DNA from 3 places in the Lactobacillus sp. ESL0259 genome. Region 1 is predicted to be linked to each of the others. Evidence: predicted binding sites of a transcription regulator. Region 1 holds the regulator's gene; each other region holds the start of a gene.
The links. The regulator HrcA, encoded in region 1, represses chaperone genes, less so after heat shock. The targets are predictions, from matches to a motif close to TTAGCACTCNNNNNNNNNGAGTGCTAA.
Positions count from the first base shown of each region.

Region 1 (5,383 bases):
ATGACGGTGTAATGCCTCAAACTGTTGAAGCAATTGATCATGCTAAAAGTGCTAAAGTTCCAATTATTGTTGCCATTAACAAGATGGATGTTCCGGGAGCAAACCCTGAGCATGTTACTGAGCAGTTAATGAAGTACAATTTAATTCCGGAAAATTACGGTGGTGACACAATATTTGTTAACATTTCTGCTAAAACTGGTGAAAATGTTGATGAACTTTTGCAAATGATCCTTTTGCAAGCGGATGTGATGGAATTGAAAGCAGACCCAACGCAAAAAGCAATTGGTACTGTTATTGAAGCCAGACTTTCTCGTGGACGTGGTCCTGTTGCCGACCTTTTGGTTCAACAAGGAACACTAAAAGTTGGCGATCCAATTGTAGTTGGGAACCGCTTTGGTAGAGTTCGTGTTATGACTAATGACCGCGGTCGTCAAGTCGAAAAGGCTACTCCATCAATGCCAGTAGAAATTACCGGATTAAATGATGTTCCAGAATCTGCTGATAAAATAGTAGTGTTCGATGATGAAAAGACGGCTAGAAGTGTTGGTGAACAAAGAGCGCAACAAGCTTTGCAACAATCTCGTGAAAATGTTCAACATGTTACTCTTGATAACCTGTTTGACACAATGAAAAAAGAAAACATGAAGGAAGTAAATGTTGTCTTAAAAGCGGATGTTCAAGGTTCTGTAGAGGCTTTACAGCAGTCACTTGAAAAGATAGAAGTTGAAGGTGTGCGTGTAAACATCATTCATGCTGGAGTTGGTGCTGTAAATGAATCAGATGTTACCTTGGCTGGCGCTTCGAATGCATTCATAATTGGCTTTAATGTTCGTCCAACAGCTACCGCAAAGTCACAAGCTGAAACAGATGGTGTAGATATTCGTCTGTATAGCATCATATACAAGGCTATTGACGATGTTAAAGCAGCGATGAAGGGTATGCTTGAACCAACTTATGAAGATAAGGTTGTGGGCAATTTGACTGTACGGGAAACTTGGAAGGTTTCAAAGATAGGAACAATTGCTGGTGCCTTTGTCGATTCTGGTTATGTTTCAAAAGATTCTGAAATCAATTTGATTCGTGACGGTGTTGTAATATATACTGGAAAAGTGGCATCACTTAAAAGATTTAAAGATGATGCTAAAATGGTTAAACAAGGGTTTGACTGTGGTTTAACAATTGAGGGCTACAATGATATCAAAATTGGTGATGAAATGGAAGCCGTTGAAAAGCAAGAAGTCAAACCAGAGTAATTAACTGGGAGGAAAGTATGAAACACAGAATTGGTCGTGTTGAAGGAGAAATCCTCCGTGAATTAACGAAAATTTTGCGCAAAAATATTCGTGATCCACGTGTTAATGACGTTACTATTACAGCAGTTGAATGCACTAATGATCTCTCGTATGCTACTGTTTACTACAGTATTCTTTCAGAAGATGCTAAAAAGGAAGAAGAGGCTGCAGCTGGTTTAAATAAGGCAAAGGGCATGATGCGGCATTTGTTGGGTCAAGTCTTAACTGTCTACAAAGTTCCTGAATTAATATTTAAACGAGATAATTCAGTTAAATACGGTAGCAAAATTGATCGGTTAATTGCTGAAGTTAAAAAGCAGGATGAAAATCGAAATAATTAATAAAAGCGCTGTTAGGCGCTTTTTTCATGGTTAAGGTACGGGAAAAATGTTAAATGGTATATTGGTGATAGACAAAGAAAAAGGCATGACGAGTGCTGATGTTGTCTATCAATTACGCAAAGTCTTGCACATTAAGAAAATAGGTCATGCTGGTACTCTTGATCCTGATGTTACAGGTGTTTTACCAGTCGCAATAGGACAGGCTACTAAATTAATTGAGTTAATGCATACTCAAAATAAAAGATATATCGGCCAGGGAATACTTGGTTTTGCCACCGATAGTTGCGATATTAGCGGCAAAATAACAGCTAGCAAAAAGATCACGAATAAAGTCAAATCAACTGAGATAAAAGATGCAATGCAAGAATTTGTGGGACAAATTGAACAGGTGCCGCCGATCTATTCTGCTGTGAGGGTTAACGGTAGGCATTTATATGAATATGCACGAGCTGGCATTGAGGTAGAACGACCTAAAAGGCAAGTTAAAATTTTTGCTTATAATCTTGTAAATGAACCTATCTTTGATAAAGAAAAAGGTCAAGAAATGTTTGACTTTGAAATCGAATGTAGTAAAGGAACCTACGTTCGATCTTTAATAAATGATTTAGGTACCCAACTGAAAATACCAGCAGTAATGAAAAGTTTGCGCCGCATATCTAGTTCAGGTTTTGATATTAGTCAGTCTGTAAAACTTTCTGAAATTACCGAAGATCCTAAATTAATTGATCAAATTATTCAACCAATTGATTCTTTTTTTAGGAATTACGTGCAAATGGATCTTGATGATAAATTATGGTCTAAAGTTAAAAATGGTGCAGCTATTTCTTTGAAAACGAATGCAAAAAAGGTGGCATTACGTTACAATAATAAAGTTAAGGCAATATATCGCAAAGATGGTACCATTTATCGCCCTTATTTAATGCTTTTACAAAATGAATAGGTGAATGAAGGTCTTATTATGGAAATTATCCATTTAACATACCCCTTTAAGGAAAACATAATTCCCCAAAATATTATTCTTGCTTTAGGTTTCTTCGATGGAGTTCATCGCGGACATCAAGAATTAATCAAAATTGCAAAAGAAAAGGCAACGCAAAAACATTTGCCACTAGTGGTAATGACGTTTGATCGTCATCCGAAAGAAGTCTATCAAAATAAAAAAGTTACTTACATAGATACGCTTGCAGAAAAAGCCTACAAGATGCAAAAACTCAAAGTTGATTATTTGCTGGTGATGCATTTTAATGAAGCATTTAGTAAACTTACGGCTCAGGAATTTGTTGATAATATAATAGTTAAATTACACGCAGACACTGTCGTAGCTGGTTTTGACTACACCTATGGTCCTAAAGATACTGCTAATATGAAAAATTTCCCTAAGTTTGCTAAGGGAAGGTTCAATATAATTAATGTCCCTAAGCAGTCTTATGATGGTCAAAAAATTGGTTCTACGGAAATCAAAAAAGCGATAACTAGCGGAAATATGGAATTAGCCGCTAAGTTGTTAGGCTTTCCCTATGTTATGTCAGGCTACGTAGGTCACGGTTTGCGCAATGGTCATAAACTCGGTTTTCCTACAGCTAATTTGGTTTGGACTGATGACAAGGCTGTTCCTAAAATTGGCGTATATGCGACTAAAACTAAGATTTGTGGTAAGTGGTATGACTCAATGACAAGTGTAGGCTATAATGTGACTATCAATCAAGGGAAAAAGCTTTATATTGAGTCAAACTTATTTGGCTTTGATCAGGAAGCCTATGATGAGGAAATGGTAATTAAATGGTATAAGTATACCCGTGGTGAAATTAAATTTGCCAATTTAAAAGAGCTAACACAACAAATGAGTCAAGACGAGGCTGAAATTAAAAATTATTTTGCTGCGATGAATTAATTAATGATACTGAAAAAACGATTGACGTTTTTAAGAAAAAAGTTAGCACTCAACTTGACATTCTGCTAAAAGCTAGTATCATATAAATTGTTAGCACCTAATCAGATTGAGTGCTAAAAGTGAGGGCGATATTTATGTTGACCGAACGTCAAGAATTAATTTTAAAAACAATTATCAATGATTTTACGCAGACACATGATCCTGTTGGGTCGAAAACTGTTATGAATCAACTGCCTATTAAGGTTTCAAGTGCTACTATTCGTAACGAAATGGCTGTTTTAGAAGATAAGGGTTTGATTGAGAAAACTCATTTGTCTAGTGGCCGCGTGCCTTCAACTGAAGGCTACCGCTACTATCTTGACAATTTAGTTGAACCTTTAAAAATTTCATCTTCTGTATACAAGCGAATCATTAGTCAGCTTGATCAACCGTTTCATCAGGTTAACGACATCGTTCAGGCAGCTGTCAAAATTTTATCGGATCTAACCAATTACACAGCATTTGCGGAAGGTCCTGAAAATAGTGAATTAACTATTACTGGTTTTCGTATCGTGCCATTGTTTAACAGACAGATTATGGCTGTCTTAGGAACTAGTGATGGTGACGTTCATGACCAGGTTTATACTTTACCTTATAATGTTAATGGTGATGAAATTGAACAGGCTGTGCGCATGATTAACGATCAGCTGGTGGGCAAAACTTTAGATCAAGTTACTCCAGACTATCTTAAAAAGACTTTGGGCAATAAACTTAAAGTTGCTCATGTCTCTGAACTGATTAATTTGGTCGAGGATGTTATTAACGATGCTGCCAGTGAGCAAACCTATGTTGATGGCCAGATTAACCTGCTTAACAACATTTCTCTGGACGATATTTCAAACTTAAGATCGCTCTATGAAATGATTGAGCATAATGATTTGATTTCCAGTATTTTGGACAATAGGCAAAATTTGAAAAGCGACAGGTATCCGGTTCGAGTTAGTTTAGGATCCGAATTATCAAATGATTTGTTAAAGGATTACAGTCTGCTTACGGCAGAGTACAGCGTTGGCTCTCATGGAAAGGGCATAATTGCTTTACTTGGCCCTGATAATATGCCGTATTCTCAGGTGATTGGATTACTCGAGTATTTCAGAAACGAACTATCTAAAAAATTACTTGATTATTATGGTAGATTCAAATAAAGGAGGTTAGCCGTGAGTAAAGAAGAAAATAATAGTAAAAACTCAAAAAAAGAGCCAAAAAAAGATGAGCATAAAAAGTCAAAGACAGAAGTAGAAAATTCTAAGACTAAGGCTAACGAAGAAAAGAAACCAGAGTCTTTGGAAAGTAAATTGCAGCGTAATTTGACTCAATTGCAAAAAGAAAAAGACGATCTGGAAGATAAGTATTTGCGCAGTCAAGCTGAGATGCAAAATATGCAAAATCGCTACAATAAAGAAAGAGCGCAGCTTATCAAATATGAGTCTCAATCCTTAGCTAAAGATGTTTTGCCAGCGATGGATAATTTAGAAAGAGCTTTAGCTACTAAAGTCGATGACGAAGCATCAAAACAGCTTAAAAAAGGTGTCCAGATGACACTTGATTCACTGGTTAAAGCGATGAAAGATCACGGTATCAGTGAAATTATAGCTGAAGGTGTCAAATTTGATCCCAATTTACACCAAGCTGTTCAAACCGTTGCAGCTGAAAATGATGATCAAAAAGATCATGTTGTACGAGTTTTACAAAAGGGATACTTGTACAAAGATCGTACTTTAAGACCAGCTATGGTTGTTGTAGCACAATAATTGAAAGGAAGCATATCAATGTCAAAAGTTATCGGAATTGACCTCGGAACTACTAACTCAGCAGTTGCC
Region 1 covers NZ_REHP01000006.1:209,219-214,601, reverse strand. The annotation lists gene infB (translation initiation factor IF-2) at 1-1,253, shown strand, start outside; gene F5ESL0259_RS04870 (ribosome-binding factor A) at 1,271-1,633, shown strand; gene truB (tRNA pseudouridine(55) synthase TruB) at 1,680-2,573, shown strand; gene ribF (riboflavin biosynthesis protein RibF) at 2,592-3,524, shown strand; gene hrcA (heat-inducible transcriptional repressor HrcA) at 3,659-4,708, shown strand; gene grpE (nucleotide exchange factor GrpE) at 4,721-5,314, shown strand; gene dnaK (molecular chaperone DnaK) at 5,333-5,383, shown strand, end outside.

Region 2 (5,383 bases), on a different contig from region 1:
CCTGCATTTGGATCAGCGGCAGGTTTATCTTCTGGTATTTCGGCAACAACGGCTTCAGTAGTCAATAACAAGGCAGCAATAGACGCAGCATTTTGTAAAGCAGTACGGGTTACCTTAGTTGGGTCGATAATTCCGGCTTCAACCATGTTTTCCCATTTACCGTTGGCTGCATTGTACCCAACTTCATTTTCTTGACCTTCAAGCTTATTCAAGATAACTGAACCATCTTCACCAGCATTTTCAGCAATTTGACGAACTGGAGCAGTCAAAGCTTCTAAGACAATGTTAATACCTGTTTGTTCATCAGCATTGTCACCTTTAAGGTCCTTAACAGCGTCCTTAACATCTACTAAAGCAGTACCACCACCAGCAACATAGCCTTCATCAACGGCTGCACGAGTGGAGTTCAAAGCATCTTCAATGCGGTATCTGCGCTCTTTTAATTCAGTTTCCGTAGCAGCACCAACATGAATAACAGCAACGCCACCAGTTAATTTAGCCAGACGCTCTTGTAATTTCTTCTTGTCAAAGTCAGAAGTAGTTTCTGCAATTTGCTTTCTAATTGAGTCCTCACGGTCTTTAATTGCTTCATCTGAACCTGAACCATCAACAATAGTAGTTGAGTCCTTAGTTACAGTAATCCGGCGAGCTTGACCTAGTTGGTCAAGCTTAGTGTCCTTTAATTCGAGCCCTAAGTCCTCAGTAATTACTGTACCACCAGTTAAAGCGGCAATATCTTGCAGTTGTTCTTTACGACGGTCGCCAAAGCCAGGAGCCTTAACAGCAACAACATTGAATGTACCACGAATCTTGTTCAAAACTAATGTTGGCAAAGCTTCACCAGAAACATCATCGGCAATGATTAAAAGTGATTTGCCTTGTTGCACAATTTCTTGTAACAATGGCAAGATGTCTTGAATGTTAGAAATCTTCTTATCAGTAATTAAAATATATGGATTGTCAAGATCAGCTTCCATCTTGTCATTATCAGTTACCATGTATTGTGACAGGTAACCACGGTCAAATTGCATACCTTCAACTACTGATAATTCAGTTTCAATACCACGTGAGTCTTCAATAGTGATAACACCATCATTACCAACTTTTTCCATTGCGTCAGCGATTAAATCACCAACTTCTTTTGAAGCTGAAGAAACTGAAGCAACTTGAGCAATTTGGTCTTTTGAAGAAACAGTGTGACTAATCTTGTGTAATTCATTTACTACAGCTTTTGTGGCTTTTTCAATACCGCGACGAACACCAACAGGGTTAGCACCAGCAGTAACATTCTTCATACCTTCACGAATAATTGCTTGGGTTAAAACAACCGCAGTAGTAGTACCATCACCGGCAATATCATTGGTCTTTTGTGCTGCTTCTGCAACTAACTTAGCACCCATATTCTCATAGTGGTCTTTTAATTCAATTGCCTTGGCAATTGTCACACCATCGTTAGTAATGTCTGGGTTGCCGTAAGATTGCTCCAAGACAACGTTTCTACCCTTAGGACCAATAGTAGCCTTAACAGTATCAGCTAATTTGTCAACGCCCTTTAACAGGGAACGTCTTGCTTTTTCTGAAAATTTAATTTCTTTTGCCATATTTTTATACGCTCCTTAATTACTTAACAATTGCTAAAATATCTTTTTCGTGAAGGACTAAATATTTTTGACCATCGTATTTAACATCTGTACCAGAATACTTGTCGTATAAAACAACGTCGCCTTCCTTAACAGTCATAGGTATTTTGTTGCCATTTTCAGCAAAGTTACCTTCACCAACAGCAACTACTTCACCTTCTGTCGGCTTTTGTTTAGCATTAGAAGCCAGGACGATTCCGCCTACAGTCTTTTCTTCTTCTTCTTTAACTTTTACGATCACGCGATCACCAATTGGTTGTAACACGTTTGTCCCTCCTAAAATTAAATTTTAATCTCTTTTATGTGCCATTAGCACTCCTATTTGTCAAGTGCTAACTTACATTTATGATAATAACCCCTTTTATGAAAAAATGCAAGAAAAAATTAGCACTTTGAGTAAAAAAGTGCTAATTTGCTTTTTAAAACTATTTTTTCTTATCCGAATCAAGAAAGTAAATAAGTGTCTGCAACTCAGTAGCCAAATCAACGTTTTGAATTCTAATGCCACTTGGTGCAGATAAACGAATTGGGGTGAAATTCATGATTCCCTTAATTCCAGCTTCTACCATATCATCAGCAGTTTTCTGAGCAGCCGCAGATGGCACCGTTAAAATCGCAATAGAAATTTGTTGGTCACTAAGCTGCTTTTTAAGTTCACTCATATCATAGACAGGCACACCGCTTAGAATTCTGCCGGTAATTTTCTCATCAATATCAAAAGCACAAGAAATGCGAATATTATTTGAGCGTTTAAAATTGTAATTTAATAAAGCATGACCCAAGTTACCTACGCCAACCAAAGCAACATTTGTTAAAGTGTCTTGGTTTAAAATCTTTTTAAAAAAAGAAAGTAAACTTTTTACATCGTAGCCATAACCCCTTTTGCCCAAAGCGCCGAAATAAGAAAAATCACGTCTGATTGAAGCACTGTCTACCTGGACAGCTTCAGACAATTCAGTCGAAGAAACTTTTTCTTTGCCAGCCTCATTTAAGATAATAAGATAACGGTAATATAACGGCAACCTTTTAGCCGTTGCCGTTGGTATTTTGATTTTTTCCATTTAAGAAGCCTCCAACTTAATTAAGTAACCATAATTCGTTCTTGTGAATTTCTCAGCAATCAATTCTATTTTACCTATAAATTTACGTCATTTGCAAACATTTTTTTCACAATCTTTTAAATTTTAGCATAATGGTAACAGGCTTGATAATAGAAACTGGTATTTTTATTCATTCACGCTTAAAAAGCTGTATTTTTGCTCTTTTTCTTTCATATATCCATCAAACTCTCACACAAGAATTTCACTACGTATGCTAAAATGGTTTTTAGGTGAAAAATTATGATAATTGCACAAGGACACGATTTAGAAAAACAATTTGGTGCCAACACATTATTTAAAAATGTCAATTTTTCAATTGACGCAAATGCCAGAATAGGTCTGATTGGACCTAACGGGGTTGGTAAAACAACCCTGCTTAAGATTATGACTGGCGAGGAAGAAGCCACACATGGTGACTTCACCATCAATAAAAACATAGATGTCGGCTACATTGCCCAAGAAAATGGCTTAAATGAAAGTAAAACAATTTGGGAAGAAATGTTGTCTGTTTTTACTTCATTAATTAATATGAGCAAAAAAATCACAAGTTTACAGCAAGACATCGCTGCTAACCCTAAAAAAAGTGATTTGTTAAAACAGTATGACCAGCTGCAATTCAACTTTGAGCAGCAAGGAGGGTACACCTACCAGGCTGATATCAAAAGTATTTTGAATGGCTTTAACTTTCCCGAAGAAACTTGGTCCAAAAAAATCGCAAGTCTTTCTGGAGGAGAAAAGACCAGACTTTCATTTGTTAAATTGCTACTGCGCAAACCTGCTCTGCTATTACTTGATGAGCCTACCAACTACCTTGATTTAGACACTCTGGACTGGCTGGAAAGTTATCTTAAAAACTATTCTGGTGCTATTTTAGTTGTTTCCCATGACCAGTATTTCTTAGATAATTTAGCCACACAGATTTTTGAATTGCAATTTGGCAAATTAACCGTTTTTAAGGGTAATTATTCCGCTTATGTTGCTGAACGGCAGCTGCGTGATCGACAGCAAGAAGAAGCGTATGAAAAGCAGCAAGAGCAAATCAAAAAAGACGAAGAATTTATTCAAAAAAATATTGTCAGAGCCAAAACTACTAAACGAGCTCAAAGTCGCCGCAAGCAATTGGAGAAAATGGAAAGAATTACTCCGCCAAAACACAAAAGCAAAGTACGCATTAATTTTCAAAGCGAGCGGCCATCTGGTAAAGAAGTACTAATTTTACGTGATTTAACAATTGGCTATCCGACAAAAACAATGGTGCACGATATTTTTCTGCAAATAAATAAAGGTGACCGCGTAGCCGTAATTGGTCAAAATGGTATTGGTAAGTCAACTTTACTAAAAACCGTGATGAAGGAGTTAAAGCCAAAAAAAGGTTCAATTAAGTACGGTGCATCCCTTGATATCGGCTACTATGATCAGGAACTACAAGGACTTGATCCCACTAAAACGGTGATTGACACCGTTTGGGACCGTCATAAAACAATGCCTGAAAAAGATGTTCGTTCTATTTTAGCCAGTTTCTTGTTTACGGCAAAAGATATTGATAAAACTGTCGGACAATTATCTGGTGGTCAAAAGGCCAGATTAACATTAACGGTTTTGTCACTTGAACATAACAACTTTCTGCTGATGGATGAACCTACTAACCATTTGGATCTTGAGGCCAAAGAAGTATTAGAAAAAGCTTTGCAGGATTTTGACGGTACTTTATTGTTTGTTTCTCACGACCGCTATTTCATCAATCAATTAGCTAATAAAATTGTAGAGATCAAAGATGGTACTGCCCAAGTTTATGAGGGTGATTATAATTATTATTTAAACGAGAAAACTAAGCAAAATGCCGTTTCCGCCAGTACATCTGCTAATGAAGACACAACTGTCATTGAACCCGAAAAAAATAAAAACAAGTTGTCCTATCAAGAACAAAAGCTCCGTGATTCACAAAAACGAAAATTACAAAGAGCGGTTGAGCATTCCGAAAATAAGATTGATGAATTAGAAAAAGAGCAAAAAGATATTCAAAATCAAATGGCTGATCCTGAAATTGCCACTAATTTTGACAAATTAGGTCCCTTGCAAGAACAGCTCACTGAAGTGCAAAAACAACTTGCTGAGGCAAATGATGCTTGGGAAAAAGCACTGACTGAACTGGATAGCTTTGACTAAAATAATCTATATTTTGGAAACGCAACAAAAATAGGAATAAATCTGCCTTCTTGTTTACTATTTCTATATTTCAACTTACAGTAAATTACCTTGTTAACTATTAATTTATTTTTTGTTTGCAAAACTTGATGAATTTAGTGCTGCTTTTAAAATTGTAGTTGTTTAAACTAAAAGAGATAATTTTGCTGGCTTTATAAGAAATGAATTGGGAGATACGCACGGGAAAATTACTTATTGCTCTTCAATTATTAATTAATAAAGGAGGAATAAAAATGAAATATATAGTTGACCAAAATATTACTTTAGACCAACTCATCAATTTATACACCAGCGTCGGTTGGAGTTCTTATACACAAAATCCCTAGCAACTGCAAAAGGCAGTGGCAAATTCGCTTTTTGCTATTAGTGCTTATAATCATAACCAATTAGTTGGATTAATCTGAGTAGTTGGTAATGGTCTAACCTTCATTTATATCC
Region 2 covers NZ_REHP01000009.1:15,463-20,845, forward strand. The annotation lists gene groL (chaperonin GroEL) at 1-1,601, opposite strand, end outside; gene groES (co-chaperone GroES) at 1,621-1,905, opposite strand; gene F5ESL0259_RS05970 (redox-sensing transcriptional repressor Rex) at 2,066-2,701, opposite strand; gene F5ESL0259_RS05975 (ABC-F family ATP-binding cassette domain-containing protein) at 2,981-4,906, shown strand.
Region 2: groES (co-chaperone GroES) is a predicted target of HrcA. The motif match lies at 1,950-1,976, and genes of this name have one in related genera.

Region 3 (5,383 bases), on a different contig from region 1:
TGTCCCCTATAAAAAACTACATAAGCTAAAAATTTCTCTTTAGCTTTTAATATTAATTTAATTGTTAACTAATTTAAACTAATTTCTTTTTATTGTCAATAGTTAAACTGCTCTATTCCCCAATAAAATAATTTTAATTTCTAGTAATAAAACAAAAGCATACTTTTGTATGTGCATGTAGTTTCACGTGAAACGAATATATTTAAAAAAAGAGCCATCCCTTCATTGCAATATGACTCCCCAATTTATCTTAATTTCAGGGCTTACATCACTTTCATAGGATGACTCTCATTTTTAAAATTAGTCTTGCTTTGCACTATCTTTAGTTTCAGTATCAGTTTTTGCCGAAATGTCCAAAATTGCGGCATCATTTAGGTAAACATGTTTATCATCTGCTGTAAACTTAACTGTCTTTGTGTCAGGCTCCTTCATTAATAATTTGGCAATTGGCGTTTCTAAATCTTGTTCAACGACTCTACGTAGAGGTCTTGCACCAAATTTCTTATCATAGCCCTTGGCTGCTAAGTAGGCTTTAGCTTCATCAGAGACTTCAACCTTAACACCTTTTTTAGCCAAAACATGTGCCATTTTATTCAAATAGATATCAATGATCTTATTCATATCATCTTTGGTCAATGAATTAAACGGAACAATAGCATCAAGTCTATTCAAAAATTCTGGTCTGAAGTAGGTCTCAAGAGCTTTAATCAATTTATCATGATCAACTTTGCCGTCTTTTAATAATTGGTCAGAGTAGCCTGCATTAGAAGTCATGATTAAAATTGTGTCCTTAAAGGAAACTGTTCTGCCCTGAGCATCAGTTAAGCGCCCATCGTCCATGATCTGAAGCAAGGCATTAAATACTTGTGGGTTAGCTTTTTCAATTTCATCAAACAAAATCAAACTGTATGGTTGATGACGAACTTTTTCAGTTAATTGGCCACCTTCACCATAACCAACATAACCAGGTGCCGAACCAATCAATTTATTAACCGCCATCTGATCTTGATATTCAGACATATCCAGTCTGATAAGATGATTTTCACCACCAAATAGTTGAATGGCTAATTGTTTAGCTAATTCCGTCTTACCTACGCCAGTAGGACCAGTTAGCAAGAACGTACCAGTAGGACGATCATTGTCTTTGAAAACTTGTTTACGGGCAATCGCATCTGTAATAACGTCAACAGCATTATCCTGATCAATAACTACTTTCTTTAATTTCTCTGCCAGATCAAGATTCTTTTGTCCTGCACTTGCATGCAACTCACTCATTGGAATCTTAGTCTTAGCTTCGATTAAAGCGTAGATATCTTCATCAGTAACATGTGGAGTGGCAGCGTCATCCACGTGATTAGCCTTATCACGCAAGTCTTCGACTTGTTTTTTCAACTCGTTTGCTCTACTATAATCTTCTTTTTTGACAGCTGCTTCTTTTTCACTTTCTAGCTTGTTAATCCGTTTCTTTAAAGTTGCTTCATCGCTGGGAATTGTATCAAGGCCCTTTTTAGCACCTGCCTCATCCATTAAGTCAATGGCCTTGTCAGGTAAATAACGTCCCTGAATATAACGTTGCGACAATTCAACTGCGAGTTTCAAAGCACTGTCATTATATTTTACGTGATGGAAAGACTCATATTTATCTTTTAATCCTTCCAGGATTTTAACGGTAACTTCAGCTGATGGTTCAGGAACCTGTACCGGTTGGAATCTACGTGCTAGTGCCGCATCATTTTCAATTCTACGGTACTCACTTGTAGTCGTTGCACCAATTAAGTTTAAATCGCCACTAGCTAAAGCCGGTTTTAAAATATTAGCGGCATCACCGTTATTATTTTCAGAATCAGTAGAACCCGCACCAACTATATTATGCAATTCATCAATGAACAAGATAATATTCGGATTCTTTTTTGCTTCGTCAATCACTTTCTTAAGGCGCTCTTCAAAACTGCCACGCAAGCTTGATCCGGCAACCATATCATTAATATTAATTGCAATAATATGCTTGTCCTTCATTTTATCAGGAACATCGCCTGCAGCAATCTTTTGTGCCAAGCCCTCTACAATGGCTGTTTTACCAACCCCGGCAGGTCCAATTAATACTGGATTATTCTTCTTGCGCCGACTTAAAATTTCAATTACTTCCTGAATTTGTTCATCACGCCCAATTACAGGATCGTACTTATTCTTCTTAGCTTGTTCAACCAGATCAATACCGATTGGTTTTTGACCTTGTTTTTGTCCCATTTGTCCACCTTGATTCAAATCTTGCGGAGAAATATTCATACTACTGGAGTAATGAATAGGAATAGCACCACCATTGTCGTTAGTATTGTTAAAGAATGAATTGTTTAATTCGTTAAATAAATCGTCAAAATCGTTATCAAAATATGCCATATGCAAACACCCCTTTGATAGGTTATAAATTTGTAATTAGCACTCGATGAGTCCGACTGCTAATTACTTACATATAATATTATAGCAGGTTATCCACAGAAAGCAATAACAATGACTATTTTTTCCACAGATTTTCCGTTTTTTCCACAAAAGAAAAAAGCCTTGCTATAAAAGTACTAATGCTTTTTTTAAAGACTTTTCACTGCTATTTTTGATACAATTTAAATTGTTTTCGCAAATATTTACCTGTTAAACTATTAGACTTTTGCGAGATATCCACAGGTGTGCCACTTGCAATAATTTTTCCGCCTTGCAGCCCACCTTTTAGACCCATATCAATCATATAATCACTGTTAGCCATAATATCTAAATCGTGTGTGATTGTAATAATAGTTCCTTTTTGGTCAAGTAATCTTTGAAAAACATGCAAAAGAGTTCTGACATCTTGTGGATGTAAACCAACGGTCGGTTCATCAAAAACAAATAATGTTCCTTTTTGTCTTTGGTGGATATGACTGGTTAGTTTCAAGCGCTGCGCTTCTCCTCCTGATAAAGCTGGAGTAGATTCTCCCAAATGTAAATATCCTAGACCCATGTCATGCAAAGTTGTAATTGTTTTATTGATTTTTGGTTCATTTTTAAAAAGTTCTTTGTCCAGCGCATCATCAACGGAATAATCTAAGACTTCCGCAATACTTAAGTTATGCCATTTTACCTGTAAAACAGCTTGATTAAAACGGTGACCACCACATACAGAGCACGTTTCAACCATGTCTGGTAGATATTGGATGTCAAGTGAAATTACACCGGTTCCGTTACATGCCGGACAGGCACCCTCTTTGTTATTGTAAGAAAAATGAGACTCACGATATTTTAATTTTTTTGCTAATGGCTGTTTAGCAAAGAGTTTACGCAAATTATCCATAATATCAGTATAAGTTGCAACAGTCGAACGTTGATTTTTACCAACAGGTGTAGAGTCAACACTAATTACATTTTTAATAGCATCATTTTTTAAATTTTTTACCCAATCAGGACCATTTTTAAGATTTTTTTGTGCTTTAAGTGCAGGAATGAGGGAATCGAGAATTAGGGTAGTCTTACCAGCGCCAGAAAAGCCGGTAACGGAAGTTAAGCGATTGAGTGGAATTTGCGCGTGAATATTCTTTAAATTAAAACGTTCAGTAACATCAAATTCAACCTTACCGTGTTTAAAAATTTGGTCAGCTTTTGCCCTGTGACGAACTAGGAGTGGTGCCTTACCAGTTAAGTAAGGACCAATTAGAGACTGTTCACTTTGCTCGATCTCACTAGGTATTCCCTGGGAAATAATCTCACCACCCCGGCTGCCTGAACCAGGACCAATTTCAATTACCCAATCGGCTGCCTTAATGATTGCAGTTTCATGATCAACTACAACTAAAGAGTTTCCTTGATTAACCAGTTCATGAAATATATCAATCAGTCCAGCCACATTATCAGGGTGCAAACCAACAGATGGTTCATCTAAAACGTAAAGCACCCCAGTGGTTTCCGTACGCAAAGTTCTACCAAGCTGAATTCGTTGCAGTTCCCCCGTAGACAGACTGGCAGCCTGTCTATCTAAGCTCAGATAGTCTAAGCCTAATTTTAGCAGGGGCTTGACTTGATGCATCAATTCACCAGTTAAATTTTCCGCCAATTCCTGCATATCTTGCGGCAGGGAAGCTAAAATCTCACTCATATAGTGGCTCAGTTCACCCAAAGTTAATTGTTCAGCTGCTACAATACTTTTTCCAGCAACTAACTGCTGCCAGCGACTTGGATCAATGCGATAGCCTTGGCAGCGGGGACAGGTACTGAATTTATAAAAGGAGTTAATTCTTTGCAGTCCGCGTTCAGACTTAGTAGTTTTGCGTGAATTAGCTACCGCATTATAAGCATTCTCATATAGCGCATCTAGATGATATACGCGACCAGTTGAAGTTGGCAAATCAATCGGGACTTTCCGCTCTTTTCCATGAAGTACAATTTCTTTTTCTTTAGCATTCAGCTCTTTATATGGAATATCGGTCCGTACCCCTAGTTCCCGGGCAATACGCCACATCCAATTTCGTCCGGGAATTTGCCAAGTTGCCACTGCTCCATTTTCAAGAGATAAATTCTCATCTGCAATGATTTTGCTATCATCAATTTCTTCAACAGTTCCCAGTCCTTGGCATTTTTGACACGCACCATCAGAATTAAACGCAAAATCTTCTGCACTAAAAGCATAAAATTGTCTCCCACATGTAGGACAAGTTAATCGTCCCATAGCTGCCCCCGTTAGATCCATTGCTTCAGCTATTTTAATCGTTGCTGGTACTCGGTGACCGTTGGGGCATACAGGTGAACCTAAACGGGAAAAAATCAACCGTAAAATGTTAAAAACTTCTGTAATTGTACCTACCGTGGAACGAACTCCGGGCACAGCTGGCCTTTGTCTTAGAGCTAAAGCTGAAGGAATATGTTTTACTTCGTCAACCTCTGCACGACCAACTTGACTAATACGTCTTCTGGTATAAGCTGCCAAGGAATCAAGATAGCGTCTTGCACCCTCTGAGTACAAGATTCCCATCGCTAAACTTGATTTGCCAGATCCACTTAACCCCGATATCGCCACAAATTTATGCAGGGGAATATCAACGTTGATGTTTTTTAAGTTATTAACTTTACCACCAATTACTTCAATTTTGGTCGGCTGTTTTTGATATTTCATTAATGATTGCCCTTTCTTTTAGCCGGTTTTAATGGCTTTTCTGGCTTCTTTAATAAGTACTGTCTTATGGCCTGAATTACTTGTTTGTTTTGCGGCAAATCAGAGTGATCTGCCTTTTCACCCGTGACTGTTATTGCAGTATAGTTTTTTACTTGATTTTGAAAAATAAATTTACCTGCAGCTACACTTGATTCAGGTACGATGCCATCAGATTCGTAATTTTTACCGCCAGAAAGAGAATAAACTTTT
Region 3 covers NZ_REHP01000011.1:124,094-129,476, forward strand. The annotation lists gene F5ESL0259_RS08550 (ATP-dependent Clp protease ATP-binding subunit) at 301-2,397, opposite strand; gene F5ESL0259_RS08555 (ATP-binding cassette domain-containing protein) at 2,603-5,134, opposite strand; gene F5ESL0259_RS08560 (alpha/beta hydrolase) at 5,134-5,383, opposite strand, start outside.
Region 3: F5ESL0259_RS08550 (ATP-dependent Clp protease ATP-binding subunit) is a predicted target of HrcA. The motif match lies at 2,434-2,460, and genes of this name have one in related genera.